One region of the Nocardia sp. NPDC057353 genome, then DNA from elsewhere that is predicted to be linked to it. Evidence: riboswitches for the same ligand, from Rfam matches in the RefSeq annotation. Region 1 holds a riboswitch; each other region holds the start of a gene.
What was found. Region 1 has a riboswitch for cobalamin ahead of ACFUUZ_RS07730 (ABC transporter substrate-binding protein). Riboswitches for the same ligand answer to the same signal wherever they lie in the genome.
Positions count from the first base shown of each region.

Region 2: another riboswitch for cobalamin. It lies ahead of ACFUUZ_RS19890 (short-chain fatty acyl-CoA regulator family protein); the one in region 1 lies ahead of ACFUUZ_RS07730 (ABC transporter substrate-binding protein).
Region 3: another riboswitch for cobalamin. It lies ahead of metE (5-methyltetrahydropteroyltriglutamate--homocysteine S-methyltransferase); the one in region 1 lies ahead of ACFUUZ_RS07730 (ABC transporter substrate-binding protein).

Region 1 covers NZ_JBHVAK010000010.1:122,891-129,406, reverse strand. Annotated here, with positions in the region: gene ACFUUZ_RS07740 (ABC transporter permease) at 1-114, opposite strand, end outside; gene ACFUUZ_RS07735 (class I SAM-dependent methyltransferase) at 92-859, opposite strand; gene ACFUUZ_RS07730 (ABC transporter substrate-binding protein) at 856-2,367, opposite strand; cobalamin riboswitch at 2,479-2,612, opposite strand; gene ACFUUZ_RS07725 (roadblock/LC7 domain-containing protein) at 2,623-3,042, opposite strand; gene ACFUUZ_RS07720 (hypothetical protein) at 3,039-3,407, opposite strand; gene ACFUUZ_RS07715 (LLM class flavin-dependent oxidoreductase) at 3,842-4,897, opposite strand; gene ACFUUZ_RS07710 (sigma factor) at 5,134-5,598, shown strand; gene ACFUUZ_RS07705 (molybdopterin-dependent oxidoreductase) at 5,665-6,516, opposite strand, start outside.
Region 2 covers NZ_JBHVAK010000037.1:38,441-44,956, reverse strand. Annotated here, with positions in the region: gene ACFUUZ_RS19910 (hypothetical protein) at 1-127, shown strand, start outside; gene ACFUUZ_RS19905 (pyridoxal-phosphate dependent enzyme) at 235-1,566, opposite strand; gene ACFUUZ_RS19900 (decarboxylase) at 1,536-2,969, opposite strand; gene ACFUUZ_RS19895 (heavy-metal-associated domain-containing protein) at 2,966-4,198, opposite strand; cobalamin riboswitch at 4,670-4,836, shown strand; gene ACFUUZ_RS19890 (short-chain fatty acyl-CoA regulator family protein) at 5,001-6,434, shown strand.
Region 3 covers NZ_JBHVAK010000037.1:30,202-36,717, reverse strand. Annotated here, with positions in the region: gene prpD (2-methylcitrate dehydratase PrpD) at 1-195, shown strand, start outside; gene prpB (methylisocitrate lyase) at 195-1,109, shown strand; gene ACFUUZ_RS19875 (bifunctional 2-methylcitrate synthase/citrate synthase) at 1,109-2,218, shown strand; cobalamin riboswitch at 2,332-2,549, shown strand; gene metE (5-methyltetrahydropteroyltriglutamate--homocysteine S-methyltransferase) at 2,684-4,939, shown strand; gene ACFUUZ_RS19865 (hypothetical protein) at 5,163-5,315, opposite strand; gene ACFUUZ_RS19860 (winged helix-turn-helix transcriptional regulator) at 5,437-6,099, opposite strand; gene ACFUUZ_RS19855 (hypothetical protein) at 6,098-6,421, shown strand; gene ACFUUZ_RS19850 (hypothetical protein) at 6,422-6,516, opposite strand, start outside.

The sequences.
Region 1 (6,516 bases):
CAGCGCGAGCCCGAACACCAGCACCAGCAGGATGCCGAGCTGCGCCACCCCGATCCCGGTGCGGCGCAGCAGGAACCGCGCGAACGGCCGCTCAGCGGATCGCGACCACGACACGGTCGTCGCCGTACTGCCAGACCGTCCCGGCCTCCGCGAACCCTGCCTCGCGGGCGAAGGCCAGGTAGTCGTGCGCGGTGGGCTTGTCGTGCACGGTGTGCTCGAACCCGCCCGCGCGCAGCCGCACCAGCTCGGCCAGCTCCGGCGCCGCCTCGACCGCGGCCCACCAGGCCTGCCAGTCCTCGGCGGCGGCGGCGCCGGTGCGCCCGGCCCGACGCCTGGTCACGGCCCTGGCGAGCGCGTCGAGCCGCGGCCCCTCCTCTCCCTCGTAGAGGTGGTCGCCGTCGAGGAAGAGCCCGCCCGGCTCCAGCGCCTTCGCGCAGACCGCGATGAGCTGCCGCAGCGGCTCCCGGTTCATCCAGTGCAGCGCGGTGGTGCTGACGAAGGCGTCCGGCGCGCGGTCCAGCTCGAGCCGCTCGAACCAGTCCGGCTGCCGCAGGTCGGCGGCGACCGCGCGGAAGCGCTCCGCGGGCAGGGTGCGCTCGGCGAGCGCGAGCAGCAGCGGGTCGGCGTCCACCCCGACGACCGTCGATTCCGGGAAGCGGTCGAGCAGCCGGGCCGCGAGCGTGCCCGGCCCGACCCCGAGGTCGACGATCAGCGGGTCCAGCCTGCCGACCAGCTCGGCCACGACGTCGCCGAGCACCTCGAAGCGCTGCTCCCGGTCCGGCATGTAGTGCTCCTGCTGCCGGTCCCAGCGCCGCACCCAGTACTCGGCGCGCTCGGCGCTCAATGCGGCGGCGCTCACGCGGTCACCCCGTCGAAGCGGGCCCAGGCGTGCGAGTTCGGCACCGTGGCCGGGGTGTTCCCGAACCCGGCGCGCGCGGCGCTGATCCACGGTGTCTCGGCGAAGAACACGAATCCTCCTCGGTCGTGCAGTATCTCGTGCATGGAGCGGTAGAGCGCGGCCCTGGCATCGGCGGTGGCGGTGGTCTGCGCCCTGGCGTAGAGCGCGTCGAACTCCGGGTCGGCCCAGCGGGTGCGGTTCTGCGGCGCGCCGGTGATCAGCCGGGACGCGAAATGGTTCGGGATCGGCAACGGGCCGGACTGGCCCATGGTGAGCGCGCCGGTCTCCAGCGCGTCGGTGTAGTAGCTGTCCTTGGAGCCGATCACCACGTTCACCCGCACCCCCGCGGCGGCCGCCTGCTCGGCGAAGAGCCGGGCCGCCTCGACGAAGCCGTTCGCCACCGGCGCGGTGAACAGGTCGAAGGAGAGGTCGCGGACCCCGGCCCGCGCCAGCAGGCGACCGGCCTCGTCCGGGTCGTAGGGGTGCGCGGGCAGCTCGGCGGAGTACTGGAAGCCGCGGCCGAACACGTCGGTGCCCGGCTCGCCCATCCCCTCCAGCGCGACCTTCACCAGCTCGGCGCGGTCGACCAGGCGCATGAGCGCGCGCCGCACGTCCGGCTTGTCGAAGGGCGGGCGGTCGGTCTTCATGGCGAAGAACAGGATTCCGCTGCCGGGGGTGGTCTGCACGGTGACGTCGTCGCGCCCGGCCAGTGCCCGGCTCGCCACCGGGTTCAGGTTGTCCGCGAAGTCGATCTCGCCGCCGCGCAGCGCGTTCAGCCTGGCGTCCGGCTCGGCGCTGACGATCCGCAGCTCGCCGACGGCGGGGGCGCCGTCCCAGTACTGCTCGTTGGCGGTGGCGACGAAGGTGCGGCCCGGCTCGAACTCGCGGAAGACGAAGGGCCCGGTGCCGACCGGCCGCGCGAAGTCGACCGCGCCGTTCTTGACGATCTTGGTGCCGTACCCGGCGAGCGCGATCGGGAAGTCGAACGACGGCTGCCGCAGCACCAGCTCGACGGTGCGCGGGTCCACCGCGCGGGAGAGCCCGAGATCGACCGGGGCCAGCGAGGTGGCCGCGACGAAGGGGCGGCGCTGGGCGGGCCCGAGCACCCTGGCGATGGTGTACAGCACGTCGTCGGCGCCGAAGGCGGTGCCGTCGTGCCAGCGCGCCTCGCGCAGCGCGATCCGCCACCGGGTGCCGTCCGCGTTCGGCTCGGCCGCGAGCGCCAGCCGCGGGATCGGCGTCATGGTCTCGTCGACCTCGAAGAGCCCGTCGTAGACCGCCTTCATCCTGGCCTCGTCGACGAAGAGCGTGTTCACCCCCGGATCGATGCCCTCGCCCGCGCCGGAGCCCTGGAAGGCCGCGGTGAAGGTGCCGGTGTCCACCGCGGGGCGGGAGCTGCCGCACCCCGCCGCGAACGCGCCTGCCGCGGCGGCGGTTCCGAGCAGGAATGCCCGACGCCCGAATCCCATGACCCGACTCCCTTCGCGTGCGGCGCACGCGAAGGGGCAGCAGCGAACGCGCCGCGGCCCGATGGAGAGGACGGCGCATCCGGCGCCGACCATATCCGCGTGGCCGCGACCGTTTCCGATACAGCGACCCGCGGGTATCTGGCTTCGGCTCGGACGAGCCTCACAGTTGCGGGACAGCCCCGGAATCACACCGGTCTTCCCCGCGGGACACCGACATCATAAGCACGGCCGAAACCGGATGTCCGGTTCGCCGGGTCAGGCTGCGGGCGCCTGCAGGATGCCGAGCACCCGCTTGGCGGCGGCGTTGAACCGGCCCAGGTTCACCGTCGGCGCGCTGGTGACCACCAGCAGCAGCGTGGAGCTGAGCGGGAAGACCCCGACGCAGCCGCGGTCGGCCTCGAAGACCGCGGACTGCAGCCTGCCCTGGGTCACCAGGCTGGTGAAGTGGTCCCCGATGCCGATGGCGGCGGCGGCCATGGCCGAGCTGCGCATGGCGATCGAATCGCCGTGCGTCATCTGCCCCGAGACGTCGTCGGCCGCGACCACCAGCCCGTCCCGGCTGGTCATGACGGCGTGCTCGACGTCGGGGATCTCCTCGCAGGCGCGCTGCAGCAGCATCCCGACGGCACGCGGGTCGCCGAGGGCGATCTCGTGCCGGTCGAACGCCCGGCTCACAGCCGGATCGCCTGCTCGATCCGGCGCAGCTGGTGGCGGGCCAGCGCCAGGTTGCCGCGCGACTTGTCCAGCGCCAGGTAGAGGAAGAGCTCCTCGCCGTCGTTCCGGACCAGCGGCATGATCAGGTGGTACTGCGCGTTGAGGGTGACCAGGATGTCCTGGACGTTGTCCCCGAGCTGCAGCGCCTCGACCGCGCGCAGCTTGGCCCGCAGCACCTCGGTGTTCAGCGCGCCCGCCATGTCCAGGTCGAAGAGTTGATTGCCGCCCTGCTTCCCCAGCAGCATCCCGCTGCGCATGTCCACGAGGGCGATGCCGATGGCGCCGTCCACGCTCATGCCGTCCCGCAGTGCGTCGTCGAGCTTCATATCTGGTGCACTCCTGAATCCCTGCGCGGACGTCATCTCGGGTCGCCTGCGGTGGGACAGTCTCGGTACCGCCCGGAGGGCACGCTCGTCATTCATCATGGCTATGAACGCGCCTCCAAGCGGGCGTCATGTTTTGTGGCGAAAACTCAGAAAACCGGTCGGTTCTCATGAGCAGCGACAGCTTAGCAACGACCTTCGGGTTGGTCGATACTTCAAAAACTTGACTTATGGTCTGAAATAAGTCCTTTTAAATAGGACGAAGCCCGCAATTCCGGGGTGATCCCACAGCGGTGCCAACGCGCCTACCTGGGAGTTCATCCACGCAGGTCAGCACGCTTTCCGGATTTGCGAAGACAGTGAACGGCGGCGCTAAACGTGATGCCGATCACAAAAATCGACCATACAGCATGCAATTCCTGCGACGCCGCAGGAAATTAACTGGTCGAGTGCCCAGGGACTGTGATCAGCGGCGCAATACTCGGCGGCTGCCAGCCCAGCGCGGGCGCGACCAGCTCGACCGCGTCGTGCAGGATCTGCTCGTACTCGGCGCGGTGGAACTCGTAGGGCAATTCCAGGCGCAGCTCGGTGGTCTCGGCGAGCACCGGGTCGGCGTGCAGCCGCTGCACGATCTCCGCGGCGGGGCCGACCAGGTCGGGGGCGAAGAGCACGCGGCGCTCGCCCTGCGGGGCGAGGGTGCGCTCGCGCCTGGACTCGGCGTAGCGGCGGTACCGCTCGCGGGTGGCGCGGTCGGCGCCGTCGGTGGGGACGATGACCCGGCCGACGGCGACCCGGCCCGGCCGCGCCGGGTCGATCCGCTCCCGGTAGGCGGCGATGAGCGCCAGCTGGCTCGCGCCGAAGTCGTCGCTCTGCTCGCCGAGCACGATATTGCCGGTGAGCAGGTTCAGCCCGCGCTCGCCCGCCCAGCGCACCGAGCGGCCGCTGGAGCCGCCGTACCAGAGCCGGTCGATCAGCCCGGGGCTGTGCGGTTGCAGCCGGGGGCGCTGCGTGTTGCCCGGCGAGTGGATGACGGTGTCGGGGCCGCCCAGGTACCCGCCGCGCAGGTTCTCGACCAGCCGCTCGATCCTGGTGTAGGAGAGGTCGTAGGAGCGCCAGTCGCCGTCGAAGACCAGGTCGCCCATGAGCTCGGCGTGCGGCGGGGTGCCCGCGCTGAACCCGGGCTGCAACCGGCCGCGGGAGAGCACGTCGGCCAGCGCCAGGTCCTCGGCCAGCCGGAACGGGCTCTCGTAGCCGATGGGAATGACCGCGGAGCCCAGCTCGATCCGGGTCGTGCGCTGCGCCGCCGCGGCCAGGAAGACCGCCGCCGAGCCGACGCCGTGCTCCAGGTGCCGCTGCCGGATCCAGCCGCCGTCGAAGCCGAGCCGCTCGCCGTACTCGAAGAGCCGGAGCGTGTCCGCCAGCCCGGTGTACGGGTCGTCGTCGGCGAAGTTGCCCGGGGTGAGGAAGGCGAGAGTGGTGACGCTGGTCGGCACCCTGCCAGGAAACCCGCGCGAGCACCGCGCCGCCACCGTTGCGTTCAGCCGGATTCGATCGTCCGGCGGTGCATCCGGCCGCTCGCCCGGGTGGTCACCCTGACACCGGCCGCCCGGTGTCAGCCGCGGGGCGGAGGACGGCGGTGGGATCGTCCGCCGAATGGTGGATGCCGGAAGGGCGCGCCGGGCCTAGGATTCAGAGCAAACGACCGGCACGCGAACAGCAGGAGCGATCAGTGGACGCCGACACATCCCGCGACGAGCTCGACCGCACGGTGGACGCCGCCGCCGCGGGCGACGGCGCGGCGCTGCGCCGGCTGCTCGACCGGGTGCGCCCGCTGGTCACCCGCTACTGCCGGGCCCGGCTGGAGGCGGGCGCCGCCGACACCGTCGCCACCGGCGTCTGCGCCGAGCTGCTCACCGCGCTCCCCCGCTTCCGCGAGTCCGGCGGCTCCTTCCTCGCCTTCGCGTACCGGATGACCTCGCGCGCCGTCGCCGACGCGGTGCGCCGCCGGGGCGCGCGCAGCCAGGAGCCACTGGCGAACCTCCCGGAGAAGCAGCGCGAGGTGCTGGTGCTGCGGCTGGTGCTCGGGCTCTCCGCGGATCAGACCGCCAGCGCGCTGCACACCACCACCGGCGCGATCCGGGTCACCCAGCACGAGGCGCTGGACGCGCTGCGCAGCACGCTCGCCGCCGCCTGAGCCGGATCAGCGCCGCTCCCACGGGATCTGCTCGCAGCGGGCGGGGGCGGCGGCCGAGGGATGGGCTCAGCGGGAACCGAACTCGGGGGGCTCGAAGGAGCGGACCGGGGGCGGTTCGCCCGCGAACTTCTCCACCTGGACCAGGCAGCTGTTCGGCGACGGCCCCTGGGCCAGCGGGCTGGTGCCGATGTCGGGGGTGACGGCGTTCGGGTTGCCGTGCCGTTCCAGGCCGAGTTCGTCGTCCGGGTCGAACCAGGCGCCGGTGGCGATCTGGGCGACGCCGGGGAGCAGGGCGTCGGAGACCACGACCCCGGCCAGGAAGGCACCGCGGTCATTGAAGACGCGGACCAGGTCGCCCGCGCGCAGGCCGCGGGCGGCGGCGTCGGCGGGGTGCAGGCGCAGCGCTTCGCGGTCGGCGATCTTGGCGTCCCGGCTGGTCGGGCCGTTGTCGAGTTGGCTGTGCAGCCGGGTGGCGGGCTGGTTGGAGAGCAGGTGCAGCGGGAAGCGTTCGGCGCGTGGGTCGCCGAGCCACTCGCGGTCCGGGTACCAGGCGGGGTGGCCGAGCAGGTCGCCCCCGGCGGCGACGGCCCGCGAGTAGATCTCGATCCGGCCCGAGGGGGTGCGCAGCGGGTGCCGCTCGGGGTCGGCGCGGAAGCGTTCCAGGTCGTGTTCGCGCTCGGGGAGCTGCGGGCGCAGGTCCAGCGGCGGGCCCGCACGGAAGTCGCGGTAGGCGGGGAGCTCGATTCCCGCCGCGGCGGCGTCGGAGCGGGTCGTCTCCCAGGTGTGCTCGACCCACTCGGCGGTGCTGCGCCCGGCGGTGAAGGCGGCGCCGAAGCCGAGCCGCTCGGCCAGCGCGGCGAAGACGGCGTGGTCGTCGCGGGCCGCACCGTAGGGCTCGAAGACCGGGTGCATGGGGGT
Region 2 (6,516 bases), on a different contig from region 1:
CGTTACGCATGGCGAAGGCGAACGCCTCGACGTCGTGGTCGGGCCCGGCGTCCTGGTGGTCACCCGCGAGCGCACCGCCGCGGGCCAGACGGTAGCTCTGCGTTTCCAGCCGCCACCCGGTGCCTGAACGATCTCTCGTAAGCCGCAGGCCGGACTCGGCACGGGCAGCTCGAGCTTCATCCGGCCCCCGACTGTCCGTGCGCTGCGGAGCTGCGCCGGTCCCGCGGTCGGTGGTCAGCGGGCCCGCTGCAGGGGCAGCCCTTCCTCGCGCCAGGCCGCGAGCCCACCGGCGAGGCTGTAGGCCTCGAACCCGGAGCGGCGGGTCAGCGCCGCGAAGTGCCGGGACACCCGCCCCACGGGGCAGACGAAGACCAGCGGTCTGGTCCGGCAGAACGGCAGCTGATCCGGGGGTGTGTCGAGCAGGACGTCGTCGCGCACGTTGATCGAGCCGGGGATGTGGGCGACCCGGTAGGCCATGGCTCCGCGGGTGTCGACCACGGTCGCGCGCCGGGTGCGGTCGAGTTCATCGAGTGCTTCCGGGCCGAGCTGCGGGACGGCGGCCAGTTCGGCCGGGTGTGGCGGGGCCGGGCGGGCCGGGTCGTCGAACAGCTCGGGGCGCCGGGCCCGCAGGTAGGACAGGTAGGGCTCGAGGCGGTCGCAGACGATCACGACCGCGACCAGGTCCGGGTCGTCGGGGCCGAGCGCCGCGGCGGCCGGGCGCAGGACGTCGAGCGCGGCGGCGTAGGCGGCGCCGGAGGTGGGGCCCGCCAGCACGCCGTAGCGGCGCGCCAGCAGCAGGGTGGCGTCGACCGCGTGCTCGGCGCCGACGGTGACGATGCGGTGGTAGAAGTCGGGCTGGAAGAGCCCGACGTCCCACATCTCGGTCTCGGAGCGGATGCCGGGGATGAAGTCGTCGCGGGTGGAGACCACCCCGACGGTGCGCAGCCGCGGGTTGTGTTCGCGCAGCGCGGTCGCGGTGCCGCGGGTGGAGCCGGTGGTGCCGAGCCCGCCGACGAGGTAGTCGACCCGCTCGATGCCCACCGCGGCGAGCGCGGAGCGGATCTCGGACCCGGTGCCCCGGTAGTGGGCCTCGACATTGCGCTCGTTGGTGTACTGGGAGGCGTGGTGCCAGGCGCCGGGTTCCCGGGTCATGGTGGCGGCGATGACCGAGGACACGTCGTCGGGCGCGGTGGGATCGGGGCACTCCGAGAGCCCGGGCAGCTCGACGATCTCGGTGCCGAGCAGGCGCAGCATGTCGCGGACCTCGCCGACCTTGATCCGGTTGGTGACCGCCCGCAGCCCGACGCCGTCCAGCGACCCCAGCACCCGCATGGCCTTGGCGGTATTGCCGCTGGACGCCTCGAGCAGGGTGCGGCCCTCGGCCCGGAGCCCGGGCAGTTCGTCGCGGAGCATCGCCAACGCGGCGCGGTCCTTGACCGAGCCGAACGGGTTGTGGGACTCCAGCTTCGCGTAGAACCGCAGCCGCGCGATGCCGTGCACGGCGGGGTCGAGCCGCAACAGCGGAGTGTTGCCGATCAGCTCGGTGATGCTGTCGTGCGGGCGCACGATCCCTCCTGGGCGGGACGGTGGTCGGCGTCGGGGACGACGGTGAACCCGCCGGGTCCGCGCCTGACCGCGAAGGTCGGGGGCAGTGGGTGCCCGGCGGCGGTGGCCGCGGACAGGTCCGAGTGGTATCCGGCGGTGTTGGGGAACACCAGCAGATCGCCGGGCCGCGGCCGGAAGGGCAGCCGGACGGCGCGGGTGCTGACCATGTCGCGCTCCAGGCACAGCCGCCCGGCGAGGAATGCCGCGACCGGTTCGGGCGGGCGCGGTGCGGCGTCGCCCGCCAGCAGCAGTGGGTCGACGAGGCTCTCCTGGTCGGCGGGGGTCACCTGGTCGCGGCTGATGTCGAGGTTCGCCAGGACGGACCCGTCCGGCAGGTCCCTGGTGAATTCGATGCGGGCGAGGGTGATCCCGGCGTGGTCGGTGAGCGACTTCCCCGGCTCCAGCCAGAGCTCGAGCAGGTTGTCGGTGAGGATCGCGGCCACCGAGCGCCCCTGCCCCGGTACCTCGGCGTCGAGCAGTGCGCCGAGCGCCGTCGCGGGGGCGACGGTGTTGGCGTACTTGTGGAACACCGGGGTGCCGGTGACCGCACCGGCCTCCACCCGGTAGCCGAAGGTGGCGCCCGACCAGGCCAGCGGCCGCCCGTGGCCGAGCAGCGACTCGCGCAGGGCGCGGGTGTAGGCGTCGTAGCTGCCGGGATCGGCGGCGAAGACCTGGCGCAGCCCGCCGCCGATATCGAGCACGGTGGGCGAGAGGCCGCGTGCCCACGCCGCCTCGAACAGCGGCAGGCACGCCGCGATCGCCCGCACCCGATCCCGCTGCTCGGCGGTGTCGAGATGGAAGGAGAAGCCGCGCAGCGCGATCCGGTCGCGGAAGGCCGCCAGCCGGTCCAGCACGGCGGGGATCGCGGCGAGCGCGATCCCGAACCGGCTGGCGGCTGTGCCGGGAAACCCGCTGATGCGCAGCAGAATCGGCACCGGCCCGCCCGCCGCGGCGGCCAGCTGCTCGACCTCCCAGACATTGTCGGCATTGACCGTGACCCCCTCGGCGAGCAGCCGCCGCAGGAATCGCTCGCCCTTGGGGCCGGTGGCCTCGATGCGGGCCGGGGCGAAGCCGGCGCGCAGCGCGCTGTCCAGCTCGCCGGGCGAGGCGACGTCGATGGCGAGCCCGGCGCGCTCGGCCTCCCGCGCGAACGCGGCGCTGCGATTGACTTTGTGCGCGTACCAGATTCGGTGGCTGAGGTCGCGCTGCTCGAGCACCGCGGTCAGCGCGGCGGCATTGGCCGCGAAGACCGCGGGGAAGACCAGATGCAGCGGCGTGGGGTGGCCTGCGGCGAGCGGCCTCGCGGACTCGAGGAACTCGCGCACCAGCGGATCGAGCAGCGCGGGGACCGGAGGTGGGATCATCCGCGGCCTTCCCCGCCCACGGACGCCACCGCACCCGCGTGCGGGGTCGGGTTGTACCCGCTGTCGCGCAGCGCCTCGAAGGCGCGGTCCCGGTTGCGCGTGCTGCGGAACTCCGCCCGCACGATCTTGCGGTCCAGGTCGACGTCGTGCACCGCGATGTCCATCGCGGTGAGGACCGCGGTGATGGTGCGCACGCAGTGTTTGCAGTTCATGTCCGGCACCGCGAAGACCGATTCCGGTGCGCCGTCGCTCTCCTCGCCCGCGGCGGCGAGCGGCACGAGTTCGCAGCGCTGGACCGCGTCGGCGAACGCCGCGACGAACCGCTCGACCACCAGCGGCAGCAGCGTGCTCGCCGCGGCCGGACACGCGGGCTGCTCGCCCGGGGCGAGCAGGGCGTACTGCCGGGAGATGAGGTCGAGTTCGTCGTGGTACCTGGCGATGGCCGCCTCGGTGCCGAGCCCTTCCTCGGTGCGCGCGCGGTGCATGACCGCGTGCGCCTCGGCGATCGTGGCCTCCTTCATGACGCGCAGCGTTGCCAGCGTGCCGGGGGTGTAGCGCAGCCGCCCGTCTAGGTCGGCGGTCAGCTCGACCGGGGCCATGCCGCGCCGGTGGGTGGAGGCCTGCAACTCCCAGAACCAACGGGTCGCGACCGCGACAAAGATGCCCGACCCGCGCAGCGCGAGCGCGAATCGCGCGGGGTCGCGGTGCCCGACGCGGTGCGCCAGCAGCGCGTGCTGGGTCAGGGCCCGCGCGGCGGCCTCCAACCCGACCCGGAAGACCTCGAGCGGTTCGTGGTCGGTGGTGGTGCCCGCCAGCACCGAGCGCGCGGCTCCGTCGAGACGTCCTGCGCGCTCGGCGAATCCGGCGTCCGCGCGGAGCCCGTTCCACAGGGCGAGGAAGGCGGTACGGGCCGCGATGGGCACGACCGGGCCGAGGCCGTCGCTGTGGAAGTGTCCGGTATTGGCCACCCCTTCCTCGTCGAGCCAGCTCACCCGGTGCGTGGCCGAGGTGACCTGCTCGGGCGGGCAGGGCCGCATGAAGCGCTCCAGATACAACCGCTGGGACAGCGTGAGGTGGCTGCCCGGCTCGAATCGCAGGGCGGTGGCACGGTATTCGATCCGGCTGTGCGTGCGGGGTGCGACCTGGGCGAAGGGGGCGGGTCCGGCGAGTTCGCGCAGAATCCGGGCTACGGCCCTGCGGTCGTATCGGGCAGCGCCATCGGTGTCCACGGGACCTCCTCGCGCCTGTCGGGCGCACCGCCCGGGCGGGGGTTGCCGAACGGCGTTCTCGGTTACGGCGGCGGACCGGCGCGCAGCCGATCCGACCTTCCACGATACCGATCCGCTACTGCCTCGGCATGCCATTGCGGGCGCCGGTCCTGTTCGCGCCGTGCGCTTTCCGTGCCGCGGTCTGCGCGCCGCGCCAGAACTCGACCGGTGTCTCGCGGGCGCGCGCCACCCGGGTGCGGATGGTGCCCACCGGGCAGCCGGTGGCCGCTCACCGTCACCGGCCCGGCCGGCGTGCGGTACCAGACCGCGGCCGTGGTCTCGGGCACGCAGGTTCCGGTCCCGCTCACCCCTGTCGCAACCCGCCGCGAACAGGGCATATGCTGAACGCCGCAGCTGGTTCGTCCCGAACCACCACGGTGGGCGCGGGGCGTCGAAGCCCACCGCCAGGCCTCTTCGGCCGGGTGGCGGGCGAGAGGGAACCCGGTGGGAATCCGGGACTGTCCCGCAGCGGTGAGCGGGAACGACCGCCGTCATCAGCACTGGACCCTCGGGTCCGGGAAGCGACGGCGTGGTAGGAAATGCCTGGGTTCGCCCCAGGTCGGCCCCTCGGGGGCCGGTGCCCGCGAGTCCGAAGACCTGCCCGCTGTGCCGGACACGCCGTGTCCGGCGGCCGTCGCCTCGTGGACCGGGCGCTACGCCGACCTGCCACGCATCCGGCTGTCCGGGTGCGTCGTCGTCGTGCGCGCCGCGGCGGGTGTCGGCCTCGAACCGGAAAGCCGGGTGTCGAGGAAGGGTGCCGGTGGTGGAGAAGCTGTATGCCGGGGGACGGCTGCGGGCGTTGCGGGAGCAGCGCGGGCTCTCCCAGTCCGGGCTGGCCAAGGCGCTGGCGTTGTCGGTGAGCTATGTCAATCAGCTGGAGAACGATCAGCGGCCGCTGACGGTGCCGGTGCTCATGCGGCTGACCTCGACCTTCGACCTGGAGGTCGGGTTCTTCGCCCCGGAGACCGACGCGCGGCTGCTCGCGGATCTGGCGGCGGTGTTCGCCGAGGATTCCGAGGCGGCCACGGTGACCAGCGGCGAGCTCGATGATCTGCTGTCCCGGGTGCCGACCGCGGCGCGGCTGCTGATCAGCCAGCATCGGCGGCTGCGCGCCGCCACCGGGCAGATCGAGCAGCTCACCGCGGGCATCGACGCGCCGCCGAGCGATACCCGCACCGCCATGCCGTACGAGGACGTCCGCGACTACTTCTACGACCGCCGCAACCACATCCCCGCGCTCGACACCGCGGCCGAGGAGCTGTTCACCCGAGGCCGGTTCACCCTGGGCGGGCTGGATCTGCAGCTGGCGCGGCTGCTGCGCGAGGAGCACGATGTCGCGGTCCGGATCCGTTCGGAGGACCCGGTGCGGCCCGGGCCGAAACGGGTCTTCGACCCGCACTCGCGCACCTTGATTCTGGCTCGGCGCCTCACTCCCGGACAGCGGGCCTTCCAGGTGGCGACGCAGCTGGCGTTCCTGACCCAGTCCGCCGTGCTCGAGGAGTTGCTCGCCGACACCGCCGGGTTGCCGGGGGAGTCGCGCCGGTTGCTGCGGATCGGGCTGGCCAACTACTTCGCCGGGGCGCTGATCCTGCCCTACGGCCCGTTCCTGCGCGCTGCCGAGGCGTTGCGCTACGACATCGATCTGCTCTCGGCGCAGTTCGAGGTCGGGTTCGAAACGGTGTGCCACCGGCTCTCGACACTGCAGCGGCGCGGGCAGCGCGGGGTGCCGTTCTTCTTCGTCCGCACCGACCGGGCGGGCAATATCTCCAAGCGGCAGTCCGCCACGGCGTTCCACTTCTCCCGGGTGGGTGGATCGTGCCCGCTGTGGGTGGTGCACGACGCCTTCTCCACGCCGGGGCGGATCCGAACCCAGATCGCCGAGATGCCGGATGGGCGCGCGTACCTGTGGCTGGCGCGCACCACGGGGGAGAGCAACCCCGGCTACCTGGCACCGGCGCGGGACTTCGCGGTCGGGCTCGGCTGCGACCTCACCTTCGCCGACAAGCTCGTCTACTCCCACGGCCTGCCGATCACCGATCGCGCGGCCGCGGTGCCGATCGGGGCAGGCTGCCGGGTGTGTGAGCGCACGGCGTGCGCGCAGCGTGCCTTCCCGCAGATCGGGCGCCCGCTGGCCGCGGATGAGAACCGTCCGGCCAACACCCCGTACGCCCCTGCGGCATCGACCGGATCCAGCTGAGCGCAGCGAGATTCAGTGCCGCGCGAGCAGCGGGGCCGACGTGGCGACGGCAGCGGCCATCCGCACGGCCTGCACGGTGGGA
Region 3 (6,516 bases), on a different contig from region 1:
TTCGCCCGCGAGCAGTACATCGCCAAGTTCCGCACCCTCGCCGAGGGTGTGGTCGAGCCCACCGAGCAGGATCGCTTCCTGGAGGTGGCCCAGCGCGCGGGCGAGCTGTCCGCGGGTGAGCTGTCGGAACTCACCGTCACCGCCTCGGCGGATGTGCTCGCCCGCGCGCCGCGCTCGCCGAAGGGGCTGTTCTGATGACGGGGCTGCTCGCGGCGACCACCTCGGCGGCCGACAAGCGGATCGCCTTCCGCACCGGGCTGACCTCGGGGAAGATCCAGCGGATCCCCGGCGCCTTCAATCCGCTGGTCGCCAAGCTGATCCAGGAGATCGGGTTCGAGGGCGTCTACGTCTCCGGCGCGGTGCTCTCCGCGGATCTGGGGCTGCCCGATATCGGGCTCACCACGCTCACCGAGGTAGCCGGCCGTGGGCAGCAGATCGCCCGGGTGACCGACCTGCCGGTGCTCATCGACGCCGACACCGGCTTCGGCGAGCCCATGAGCGCGGCCCGCACGGTCACCGTGCTCGAAGATGCCGGGATCGCCGGGCTGCACCTGGAGGACCAGGTCAACCCGAAACGCTGCGGGCACCTGGACGGCAAGGCCGTGGTGCCGGTCGAGGACATGCTGCGCAGGCTGACCGCCGCGATCTCCGCGCGCCGGGACCCCAACTTCTTGATCTGCGCGCGCACCGACGCCGCGGGCATCGAGGGCATCGACGCCGCCATCGACCGGGTCGAGGCCTATGCCGACGCCGGTGCGGACCTGATCTTCACCGAGGCGCTCTCCACGCCTGCCGATTTCGAGAAGTTCCGGGCCGCGGTGGACGTTCCCCTGCTGGCGAATATGACCGAGTTCGGTAAATCGGAGCTGCTCTCCGCCGGGGTGCTGGAGAAGATCGGCTACAACGCCGTGATCTACCCGGTGACCACGCTGCGGCTGGCCATGTTCGCCGCCGAGCAGGGACTCCGCGAAATCTTCGCCGAGGGCACGCAGTCCGGGCTGTTGGACCGCATGCAGCATCGCTCGCGGCTCTACGAACTGCTGCAGTACGAGCGCTACAACGAATTCGACTCCGACATCGTCAATTTCTCGCTCGGAAGGAACCAGTGATGCCGGATATCTACAAGGGTCTGGCAGGCGTCGTCGTCGACACCACCGCGATCTCCAAGGTGGTGCCCGAAACGAACTCGCTGACCTACCGCGGCTACGCCGTGCAGGACCTGGCCGCCCACTGCTCCTTCGAAGAGGTCGCCTACCTGCTCTGGAACGGCGAACTGCCCGGCAATGCCGAGCTGGAGCGCTTTCAGCAGCAGGAGCGGGCGTCGCGCCGGGCGGACCGCTCGCTGCTCTCGCTGGTGGCGAAGATGCCCGACACCTGCCACCCGATGGACGTGGTGCGCACCGCGATCAGCTACCTCGGTGCCGAAGATCCCGACGCCGAGGACAACTCGCCGCGCGCGAACCGGGCCAAGGCGCTGCGCATGTTCGCCGTGCTGCCCACCATCGTCGCCGCCGACCACCGGCGCCGCCACGGTCAGGACCCGATCGCTCCGCATTCGCACCTGGGTTACGCGGAGAACTTCCTGCACATGTGCTTCGGAAAGGTCCCCTCCCGGGAGCTGGTGCAGGCGTTCGAGGTCTCGCTGATCCTCTACGCCGAGCACAGTTTCAATGCCTCCACCTTCGCCGCGCGGGTGGTCACCTCGACGCTGTCGGACATCTACAGCGCGGTCACCGCCGGGATCGGCGCTCTGAAGGGCCCGCTGCACGGCGGCGCCAACGAGGCCGTCATGCACCACATGCTGGAGATCGATGATCCGGCGCTGGCCGAGGAGTGGCTGCGGGCCAAGCTCGCGAAGAAGGAAAAGGTCATGGGCTTCGGCCACCGGGTCTATAAGAACGGTGATTCCCGCGTGCCGACCATGAAGCAGGCTTTCCTGGATATCGCCGCCGCCACCGACGGGCAGAAATGGGTGCGGATGTACGACATCCTCGAGCGCACCATGGTCGACGCGACCGGGATCGAGCCGAATCTGGATTTCCCGACCGGCCCGGCGTACTACCTGCTCGGCTTCGATATCGAGGTCTTCACCCCGATCTTCGTCATGAGCCGGATCACCGGCTGGACCGCGCACATCATCGAACAGGGTGAATCCAATGCGCTCATCCGGCCGCTGAGCGAATACGTGGGCGTCGCGCAGCGCCCGGTCGTGGCCTGACCCATCCCTTCCCGGCCATCGACGACTCACCCGACCATGCGACCGGATTGATATATTCGTCGGTGCAGCTGGTTCGCCGGAGGCGGAGTCGAAGGAGCCCCTGACCCGTCCGATGGCGTCGAAGCCCGTCGAGCACAGTCGGCGGGTGAGAGGGAACCCGGTGGAAATCCGGGGCTGTCCCGCAGCGGTGAGTGGGAACGACAGCCGTCACCCGCACTGGGCACCCGCCTGGGAAGCGACGGTCGGTAGGACCAGCCCCGGGCCCCGGGGCCGACCCGATTCGGGTCGATGCCCACGAGTCCGAAGACCTGCCCGTTGTACCGGAGACGCCGTCTCCGGTGGCCGTCGCCTCGCGGATCGGGCGCTACGCCAGTGGACCCGGGCACGGGAACGATGCTTGCAGGGCTCCATCAGCGTGCGCTCTTGAAGGGTGGCGGTTCTTACTGCTGACTCTGGAGCTCATCAATGTCGAACTCGCGCACCACCTTCACCGCGACCGTGCTGGGATTCCCGCGCGTCGGCCCGAATCGGGAACTCAAGCGTGCCACCGAGGCGTACTGGGCGGGCCGCGCCGATGCGGCGAGCCTGCACGCCGTCGCGAAGGACCTGCGCACCGCGCAGCTGACGGCGGCTCGGGACGCCGGGCTGGATTCGGTGCCGGTGGGCACCTTCTCGTACTACGACCAGGTGCTCGACACCGCCGTGCTGCTCGGCGCGCTGCCCGAGCGGGTGGCCGGGATCGTCGACGAGCTGGATCGCTACTTCGCCGCCGCCCGCGGCAATGCCGAGGTCGCGCCGCTCGAGATGACCAAGTGGTTCGACACCAACTACCACTACCTGGTGCCCGAACTCGGCGCGGACACGGCGTTCGCGCTGCACCCGGAGAAGCCGCTGGCCGAGCTGAAGGAGGCGCTCGCGCTCGGCGTGCCCGCGCGGCCGGTGGTCGTCGGCCCGATCACCTTCCTGAAGCTGGCCAAGTCGGTGGACGGCAGCGACCTGCTGAACCGGCTGCCCGACCTGCTTCCGCTCTACGAGCAGCTGCTCGGGCTGCTCGTCGAGGCCGGTGCGCAGTGGGTCCAGCTCGACGAGCCGTCGCTGGTCACCGACCTCACCGAGGCCGAGCTGGCGGCGGTGCGCAGCACCTACCAGCGGCTCTCCGAGCTGTCGGCGCGCCCGGCGATCCTGGTGGCCGCCTACTTCGGCCGGTTGGGCGTGGCGCTGCCCGCGCTCGCCGAGACCGGGATCGAGGGAATCGCCGTCGATCTGGTCGCCGGCGGTGACGCGGATCTGGCCGCGGCGAAGTCGATCACCGACAAGCTGATCGTGGCCGGGGTGGTCGACGGCCACAACATCTGGCGCGTCGACCCCGACCACGCGCTGCCGTACCTGACCGAGCTGCGCGATGCCGGGGTGACCGTCGCCGTGTCCAGCTCCTGCTCGCTGCTGCACGTTCCCTACAGCCTCGCGCCCGAGACCGACCTGGACGAGCGGTTGCGCAGTTGGCTCGCGTTCGGTGCCGAGAAGATCGCCGAGATCCGGCTGCTCGCCACCGCACTGGCCGAGGGGGAGAGCGCGGCGCTGGAGATCGCGCGCACCGCCGTGGCCGACCGCAAGGCCGACCCGCGCCTGCGCGTGGCGGCGGTCCGCGAGCGGCTGGCGAACCTGGACGCGGACGCCGTCCGCCGCGCCCCCGCCGACGAACGCCGCATCCTGCAGCAGGAACGCCTCAACCTGCCGCTGCTCCCGACGACCACCATCGGCTCCTACCCGCAGACCGGCCGGATCCGGGTGGCCCGTGCGGAACTCCGCCGCGGCGAGATCGATCAGGCCGAGTACGACACCCGCATGCGCGCCGAGATCGCCGAGGTGATCGCGCTGCAGGAGGAGATCGGGCTGGACGTGCTGGTGCACGGCGAGCCGGAGCGCAACGACATGGTGCAGTACTTCGCCGAGCAGCTCGACGGCTTCGCCGCCACGATCAACGGCTGGGTGCAGTCCTACGGCACCCGCTGCGTTCGCCCGCCGATCGTCTACGGCGACGTGGCGCGCCCCGCGGTCATGACCGTCGAGTGGATCACCTACGCCCAGTCGCTCACCCGCAAGCCGGTCAAGGGCATGCTGACCGGCCCGGTCACCATCCTGGCCTGGTCGTTCATCCGCGACGACCAGCCGCTCGCCGACACCGCGCGGCAGATCGCGCTGGCCATCCGGGACGAGACGGTGGACCTGGAGGCCGCGGGCATCGGCGTCATCCAGGTGGACGAGCCCGCGCTGCGCGAACTGCTGCCGCTGCGCCGGGCCGACCAGGCCGCCTACCTGGAGTGGGCGGTCGACGCCTTCCGGCTCGCCACCGCCGGGGTCGCCGACGCCACCCAGGTCCACACGCACCTCTGCTACTCGGAGTTCGGTGAGGTCATCGGCGCGATCCACGGCCTGGACGCCGACGTCACCTCGATCGAGGCGGCGCGCTCGCACATGGAGGTGCTCGACGACCTCAATGCGATCGGCTTCGACCTCGGTGTCGGCCCGGGTGTCTACGACATCCACTCGCCGCGCGTCCCCGGCGCCGACGAGGTGCAGAAGTCGCTGGCGCTGGCGTTGAAAGCCGTTCCGGCCGAACGGCTGTGGGTCAACCCGGACTGCGGGCTCAAGACCCGCAAGACCGATGAGGTGACCGCCTCGCTGCGCAACCTCGTCGCGGCGGCGCAGGCGCTGCGCTGACCTGATCCCGGGGTGGCGCGCTGCTGCGCCACCCCGGCATTCCGGCGCTTCCCTTCGATTCCGAGGCCGACAGGCACCACTCTTCGCACACGGGCGCGCTGACCGTGCGAACCCGCAGGCGCGCTGCGCAAGTGTGGCTCGGACCTCGTTCGCGGTGCTGCCGTGTTCCGGACCGAGGTGGGTATTGCGCGCGTATGCGCGGACGTGAGCACGTGATCTTCGACTACGGCTGCGCGGCGGTGCACTGCACGGTGCCGACGCTGCTCGGGCTGCCCCGCCGCAGCCGGGTGTTCCTGGCCGCGCTCGGCTCGGCGCAGCTCGGGCTCGCCGCGCTGACGGCGCGCTCGGTGCTGGGGCAGCGCGCCCACCGCCGCATCGAGCGGGGGTTGATCCCGGTCTACTTCCTGCTGCCCTGGCTCACCGGGGTCCTCCCGCATCGCCGCACGCACCTGTACCTGGCCGCGCACAGCGCCGCGCGGGTGCTGCACCGGCGCGGCCTACTCCGCTGCGCCGAGGAGTCCGAAGGCGGCGGCCAGCGGTGCCGCGGCGGCGGGGTCGCCGGTGATGGTGAGCGCGCCGCTCTCGACGGCGCCGCCGAGTGTCACCGTGCCGTTGGCCAATTCGGCGAGCGTGGCGACGTCGGCGGCGACGACCGCGCGCGGTGACTCCGCCGGGACCGCGCGGAACTCGATCCGCTCCGGCCCGATCGTGAACCGGAAAGCCACGCCTTCGGTCCGGAGCTCGTAGACCCCGTGCGCCTCCGGTCGCACCGCCTCCGGCCGAAACCTGGCCTCCATGGCGATGGCCACCAACTCCGGGTCGAGATGCTGCCCCGGTGTGGGCGCACCGAGCCGGGGCAGCCCCCAGCGCGAGAGCGAATGGAAGACCGGGCGCAGCGCCTCGCCGTCGGCGGTCAGCTGGTAGACGGCCGAAGCCGCTGGGGGCGGCAGGGTCGTCCTGCTGATCACCCCCGCCGCGTCGAGTTCCTTGAGGCGCTGGCTGAGCAGCCCGGTCCCGATGCCGGGGAGGCCGTCCAGCAGGTCGGTGTAGCGCTTGGGGCCGAGCAGGAGGTTGCGCAGGATCAGCATCGACCACCGCTCGCCGAGCAGGTCGAGCGCGTGCGCGACGCCGCAGTACTGGTTGTAGGTGCGCTTGGCCATGGTGTCCGCAGCAGGTGCTGCCTCCCTGGGCGCGCCGAACGCGCTGACGAGAGCCTTCGGTGCGCGCAGCACGCCGGAGTCGCTGTACCTCACCCGCGTCTACGGGATTCGTGCGCTCGCCATGGGGTTCGGCTACCTCACCGCCGGTCCCCGGGAGCGGGCGCGATGGCTGCGCCTCGGACTGCTCATCGACCTCAGCGACACGGTCGCCGGCCTCGGTCACGTCCGGCGGCGGGACGTCTCCCCGCGGGTGGCGTGGCCGCTGGTCGCGCTGACCGGGGCCTACGCCGCGGCCGAGGCGGTTCGGCTCGGCGTGCGGTAGTCAGGCGGCGCCGGTGTCGCTGTGCCGCGCGTAGGCGGCTTCGCGGACGGTGTCGTCGTCCTCCAGCCCGGCGCCGAGCGCACCGCCGACCGTGG